3 regions of the Vreelandella gomseomensis genome follow, and region 3 is predicted to be linked to each of the others. Evidence: predicted binding sites of a transcription regulator. Region 3 holds the regulator's gene; each other region holds the start of a gene.

The links. The regulator FNR, encoded in region 3, switches genes on or off when oxygen is low (the NO sensors DNR and NnrR bind a similar motif). The targets are predictions, from matches to a motif close to TTGATNTANATCAA.
Region 1: QC815_RS07280 (OmpW/AlkL family protein) is a predicted target of FNR. The motif match lies at 1,076-1,089, and genes of this name have one in related genera.
Region 2: QC815_RS15910 (DUF2933 domain-containing protein) is a predicted target of FNR. The motif match lies at 1,234-1,247, and genes of this name have one in related genera.

Annotation. Positions count from the first base shown of each region.
Region 1 is NZ_JARWAI010000004.1:307,037-309,304, forward strand. Features, by position in the region: gene putP (sodium/proline symporter PutP) at 1-931, shown strand, start outside; gene QC815_RS07280 (OmpW/AlkL family protein) at 1,176-1,802, shown strand; gene QC815_RS07285 (YqcC family protein) at 1,864-2,196, opposite strand.
Region 2 is NZ_JARWAI010000014.1:11,896-14,163, forward strand. Features, by position in the region: gene QC815_RS15900 (NADH-quinone oxidoreductase subunit A) at 1-252, opposite strand, end outside; gene QC815_RS15905 (Spy/CpxP family protein refolding chaperone) at 583-1,089, opposite strand; gene QC815_RS15910 (DUF2933 domain-containing protein) at 1,437-1,640, shown strand; gene QC815_RS15915 (hypothetical protein) at 1,671-2,015, shown strand; gene QC815_RS15920 (hypothetical protein) at 2,185-2,268, shown strand, end outside.
Region 3 is NZ_JARWAI010000001.1:366,981-369,248, forward strand. Features, by position in the region: gene hemN (oxygen-independent coproporphyrinogen III oxidase) at 1-605, shown strand, start outside; gene fnr (fumarate/nitrate reduction transcriptional regulator Fnr) at 668-1,411, shown strand; gene ttcA (tRNA 2-thiocytidine(32) synthetase TtcA) at 1,408-2,268, opposite strand, start outside.

The DNA of each region.
Region 1 (2,268 bases), on a different contig from region 3:
CCTGGCGGTCAGCATGACCGACTTCGTGCAAGGCTGCATCATGATGCTGGCGCTGGTGATCATGCCGGCAGTGGTACTCTTTGGCGAAGGCGGCGGCGGCTACAGTCAGGCGTCACAAACCCTTAATGAAGTCGATCCCACGCTGCTGTCGTGGACGGAAGGATTGACCTTTATCGGCTGGCTGTCTGCGGTCACCTGGGGGCTTGGTTACTTCGGCCAGCCGCACATCATCGTGCGCTTCATGGCGATCCGCACGCTCAAGGATGTGCCGATTGCCCGCAACATCGGCATGAGCTGGATGGCCATCTCGCTAATCGGTGCGGTATCGCTGGGTATTTTTGGTCGCGCCTATGCGGTTCGCAACGGCATGAATGTCGAAGACCCGGAAACCATCTTCATTATCCTGGCGGAGCTGCTGTTCCACCCGCTGATCACCGGCTTCCTGTATGCGGCACTGCTGGCGGCGGTCATGAGCACCATTTCAAGCCAGCTCCTGGTGGCGTCTTCGTCGCTGACCGAGGACTTCTATCGCCTCTTCCTGCGTAAAGAAGCCACGGACAAGGAGTGCGTGAACGTGGGCCGTGTCAGCGTCGTCCTGGTGGGCTTAATCGCCGCCGTGATTGCGTCGGATCCGGACTCCCAGGTACTCGGGCTGGTCAGCAACGCCTGGGCAGGCTTCGGCGCCGCCTTCGGCCCGCTGATCATCCTCTCGCTGATGTGGTCGCGCACCAATGGCGCTGGCGCCATTGCCGGCATGGTCGTGGGTGCCGCCACCGTCATGATCTGGATTGCCCTGGGCTGGAACGCATCCTTCATGGGTGGCCCTGGCGTGTACGAGATCATTCCTGGCTTCATCGCGGCCTTCATTGCCATCCTGGCGGTAAGCAGCGCGACGGCCGATGCCGGTGAATACCAGCATATTGCTCGCTAACAGCGTATCAATAGGCTAGCCATCTAGCCGGTAGGCTGACCCTGAGGCCTTCCCTTGACAGATACATCGTCACGGGGAGGCCTCTTTCGTTTGTGCGGGACGACCAGCGCCCTCCTGTGGCGGCCTTCTCCGATCTATACTGCCTTGCCCTGGATCAATATCCCGCCCGACGCGCTTCGTTAGACTGTTGGTGTCGTCGAGCAGCCAGTGAATGGCCGCTCAGTTTGCAACCAGGAGTGAACCCATGCGCCACATCAATTCTCGCCAGCTTGTCGCCCTTGGCCTCTCAACCGCCATGCTTGCCTTCAGCAGTGTCAGCCTTGCCTATGGAAAAGGTGATGTCTACACCCGCCTTGGTATCGCCAAGGTTGCGCCCACCAGTGATAACGGCGAGCTGCTGGGCGGCGCGGATGTCCATGTGGATTCGGAAAGTGGCCCCGCCTTCACGCTGGGCTACCGTTTTCATGACCACGTCGGTATTGAACTGCTGGCGGCTCTGCCGTTCGAGCACGATCTCCAGGTCGATGGCGTTACCAACGGCTCGACCAAGCACCTTCCGCCCACGCTGACCGTACAATACTATCCTTTCGGTGGCAGCGATGCCCGCGTTCAGCCCTACCTGGGAGCGGGCATCAACTACACGCACTTTTCCGACGAAAAGACCGATATCGGGGCCTCGCTGTCGCTGGAAGACTCATGGGGAATGGCGGGGCAAGTCGGCGTTGACCTGCTGATTGACGAACACTGGGCGCTGAACGCGGCTGCCTGGTATATCGATATCGACAGCGATGCCACGATCAACGGCGCGTCCGCCGGTAGCGTGGAAATTGATCCCGTCGTGGTCATGGGCGGGGTCAGCTACCGTTTCTAGATAGACAGGTCGCGTCCCCTTACCACCATCGCCCTCTGGTAACCACCAGGGGGCGATGTCATTAGTTATTGGTAACCAGTTGATCGATCCGCTCGACGGCCCTGACCACCAGCAGATGATCGCTGGCACGCACGTTTTCCTGCTTAAGGTGTTCTGCAATGGCTGGGGCCACGTCACACTGGGCGGGCAACGCCCCGCCGGCGTCGGCTAGCGCATACAACCGGGCAATGAACACGAAACGCAGCCATTGAAGTAACGACATGGTGTCGATACAGAACGGCTGCTGACTCGTGAACGCCGACGCGTCGGGTGTCGGCATGCGCCAGAGATTGGCGGCCTTCAGGGTAGCTTCAAGCTCGAGAAGCGCGGTATGAAGCTGTTGATGGACGCTCATAAACCACCTACGTTAGTTCTGAAATATGGACGAGTATTATCCCAACTCTATCACCGAGTTGCCACACGTCCA
Region 2 (2,268 bases), on a different contig from region 3:
TGCCCACGGGTACATGAACGCCATCTCCATATCAAAGGCCAGAAACAGCAACCCATATCCGTAGTAGCGGGCGTGATAGCGCCCCCATACCGGATCCCGCGACAGAGCTCCGGAACTCGCCGGCACATCCTTGCCCGGCTCCTGACGTGTCAGGCCTATCGCGCGGGCAAGCGAATACAGACAGAAAACGCTGCCTACGACGCCAATCGCCAGTGCCAGCAGTAATCTGTATTGCTCCAAAAGAGTCATCATCTGACCTCCTGATTAATCAACCAAGCATGTCCCGCACCTAAGTCGATGACCACCGAGAGTCGAAAAATAGTAGAGCACCCGCAAGCTATGCGCCGTGCCTGGGAGAATAGCCCGCCCCCACTGATAGCATTATAGAGGGTTTATGTCCCTGATCCGTAAACGCGAATACCTAGTAAGGCTCGTCTTGCGGCCTCGGTGTACACGGTGTATCAATCGCAATACCGGCTAAACCAGTACCGTCGATATCCGGTTTTTGGTCAAACAGTGCCATCACAGCTTCCATCGGCACATGGCATCACTCCTAATTCACAAAGTGGTACTCACCAAGGCTTATTGCTGGCCATGGTGGCTTGGCATGTTTCCCTTCATCTGTTGTCGCTGCTCGTCGGTCAACAGGTCCTGCATCTGATTATGCATGCTCACTTTATCGGCCATCATGTCGCCATGTAGGTTAGCCATTTGACCGTGCAGCGCTTTTACTTCCTCCGGATCAGGCCGCTCGGCCTGCATGATTATCATCATGTCATCACTCAGTTTCATCATTTCGCCCATCCGCTCCAATTGAGTAGAGCGATGTTCCTGGCGCATCTCGCGCATCGAGCTCATTTGTTCGTCGTCGAGTATGCCGGACATCGGACCCATACCACCCATCATGGGGCAAGGCATCATGCCACCTTGGCCTCCCATCATCATGCCAGGACCCATGCCGCTTTGGCCGCCCATCATTCCGCCCTGACCTTGGGCGCCTTGGTTCATGCCTTGAGCGAAGGTGGCGCTGCTTGTGGCACCAAGGCTTGCAGCCAACGCAATGGCAACGATCTTCTTATACTTAGCCATATCAATTTCCTCTCATCGTGTTGCGGGTCGAGAAGTCGCCTTACTCCAATAAAAATGGAAGAAGACAGAGTTAACTTCCGTTATAAGCCTACAACCTATAGGTAGCCCGCAGGTCAAAGAGAAACCAAACCCGATACCTCAATATTGTCACAAGTCAATTTTTGTCGACCGTTTTGAAATCTGTTTCAGGTTGATATGTTATAAAAAACTAGGCGACTTCAGATAACTACGGCGTGTAATTTCAGTTTAAATTCAGATTAACGGGCTATTTTTGGGGTAACGTGGGCATATAACCATCGACAAACAACCGTTACCTCTTTACCTCCGGAAGTGCTATAGGAGTGCCTATGAGTCAAAAAACTAGCCGTCTGCTGATGATGTGGATACCGCTTGCCGGGTTTGTCATTTTGGTGGGTTACTTGATGGGAACAGATCACCGCTTTCACCTCTTTCAGGCCTTACCTTTACTTTTTTTGGCAGCCTGTCCATTGATGCATTTTTTTATGCATCGACATCACGGTGGGCACGGCGATAAAGCAGATAAGGAGTGAAACACCCTTTAAATCATGCGGGGGATCATTATGAAACCGAAACATCAAGAGCATCGCTTAGGCGTTTCCGAAAACACATTAGTGACTCGGAATTTAAAAATCCAACGCCATGAGCGTGAGCGCATCGACGACGCAATAGCGGATATCGATCAGCTTTACGGGATAGATAAGGTAGTCTACGACGAAAAACACAGGCATATCTGTCTCGCTTACGATGCGCTGCGGCTATGCATTGATGATGTCGAAAAGATCCTTATACGCCATGGGATCGAGGTCAGCGCTGACCGATGGAACCGCTTCAAGGAAGAGTATTACCGCTTCGTCGACCAGAACGTTAAAGACAACGCCAAGAAAGAGCCTTGGAGTTGTCATTAAAACGCAGTCTTTCGTTAATCGGTACTGTAGTAGGGACTAGAAAAAAGGGGCAACGTGGTAACCATCGCCGTCGGTGGTAAGGCTCTGTGTCAGGTGGCCGTGGCTGATACCCTCAAGCAGGAGTTGGTAGCAGCCATTCGCGTCATGCATGACCTCGGGCCTCCACGTCGTGATGATGATCGCCGGCACCAACAAACGCGCCGCCATCAGCCTGTTGCACCCCATAATTGGTGTTATCGACATGACCACCAGC
Region 3 (2,268 bases):
GCCAGGAGGAGCTGCCCGATGCCGACGAGAAGCTGACCATGCTGCGCGTCACCATCGACATGCTCACCGCCGCCGGCTATGTGCATATCGGCATGGATCATTTTGCCCGGCCGGACGACAGCCTGGCCCTTGCCCAGCAAAACGGCACTCTACAACGCAATTTCCAGGGCTATTCGAGCCACGCCCAGTGCGACCTGATTGGCCTGGGCGTATCGGCCATTTCACGCCTGGAAGACAGCTACGCGCAAAACGCAAGCGTCCTCGCCGACTACGAAACGGCTCTTGACCAGGGCCGGCTCGCCACCCGGCGGGGCGTGCGTCTCAGCCGCGACGACCGTATCCGACGCGACGCCATCGAGCGGCTGATGTGCGACATGCGCCTGGATCTGGCGGCGCTCGGCGAGCGCTGGCAGATCGATCCTCAGGAGTATTTCAAGGCAGCGCTGGTCGCCCTTGACCAGGCGCAGCAGGACGGGCTGGCTACTCTTCGCCATCAGGTCATCACCGTTACCCCCGTTGGGCGACTGCTGGTACGTCATCTGGCCATGGCGTTTGACGCACACTTGCCGGCTCAGGGGAACCGGCGATACTCGAAGATTATTTAGCGGTTGTTAAGCATGCCCCCCGATTACATAATGGAAGGACGCGTTCCCTGATGGAGACCTGTATGCCGGAACCTACGCGTCATCGGCGAGCCGTATGGCACGAAGCGCGCTGCCAGACCTGCAGCCTCAGCTCCCTGTGCCTGCCGCTGGCACTGGAACTGGAGGACATGGATCAGTTTGATGCAATCATCCGACGGCGAACGCCGCTCAAGAAAGGCGAGCACCTGTTCCACCAGGGCGATGACTTTACCAGCGTCTATGCGGTGCGCTCGGGAAGCCTCAAGCAGGTCACCACCGAAGGCGGCGGTAACGATCAGCTGACCAATTTCTACCTGCCAAGCGAATTGGTGGGGCTGGATGCGATTGACGAGCCGCATTATCCCGGCAGCGCGATTGCCCTGGAAACTACCACGGTGTGTGAAATTCCTTTCGACCGGCTGGATCAGCTGTCGGAAAAGCTGCCGGAGTTACGCGGCCAGCTGTACCGCAGCATGAGCAAGGAGCTGCGCAACGACCGGCGCATGATGCGGCTGCTGTCGCGCAAAACCGCCGACCAGCGGCTGGCAAGCTTTCTGATCACGCTTTCCGACCGCTTCCGTCGCCGCGGCTACTCCCCGTACAGCTTTCGCCTGTCGATGCCCAGAGCCGACATCGGCAACTACCTGGGGCTCGCCGTGGAGACCGTCAGCCGGATTGTCAGCCGCTTCCAGTCGCAGTCGCTGGTAGCCGTCTCGGGCCGCGAGGTACAGATCCTCGACATGGCCAGACTACAGCAGCTGGCCGAGGAGGAAAGCCCAGCCGCCTAACCGACGTTGAGCGCCTGAATACGCCCCGCCATCAGCTCTGTCTGCTTGGCTTCCAGGCCGGCGAAGTCGAACAGGTCGCGGTCGGCGAGCTGCGAGGGCGCAACGTTGGTCACGGCCTTGAACATGCTTTCCAGACGGCCGGGGTGGTGTTTGTCCCAATCGGCCAGCATGTCCTTGACGACCTGCCGCTGCAGGTTGGGCTGCGAGCCGCACAAATTGCAGGGAATGATCGGGAACGCCATCGCCTGGGCGTACTCGGCAATGTCCGCTTCCTTGCAGTAGGCCAGCGGACGGATGACGATATTCCTGCCGTCGTCGGAAAGCAGCTTGGGCGGCATCGACTTCAGCGTGCCGCCGAAAAACATGTTCAAGAACAGCGTCTCGAGAATATCTTCCCGATGGTGGCCCAGGGCAACCTTGGTGGCGCCGATCTCTTCGGCAAACCCGTACAGCGACCCGCGGCGCAAACGCGAACACAGCGCGCAGGTGGTCTTGCCTTCCGGGGTCTTCTCTTTCACCACCGAGTAGGTATCGCGCTCCAGGATATGGTAGTCCACCCCGCGTTCCTCAAGGTAGGCGGGCAGGACATGTTCGGGAAAGCCCGGCTGCTTCTGATCCATGTTGACGGCGATCAGTGAAAAATTCACCGGCGCGTTGCGCTGCAGGCTGAGCAGCATCTCCAGCATGGTATAGCTGTCTTTGCCGCCGCTTAAACACACCATGACGCGGTCGCCCTCGTCGATCATGCGATAGTCGATGATCGCGTTGCCCACGTCTCGGCGCAGCCGCTTCTGCAGCTTGTTGAACTCACGCTTGCGCTTGGCATCGCGATGTTCCGCTTCGGATAAGCGGGCTGC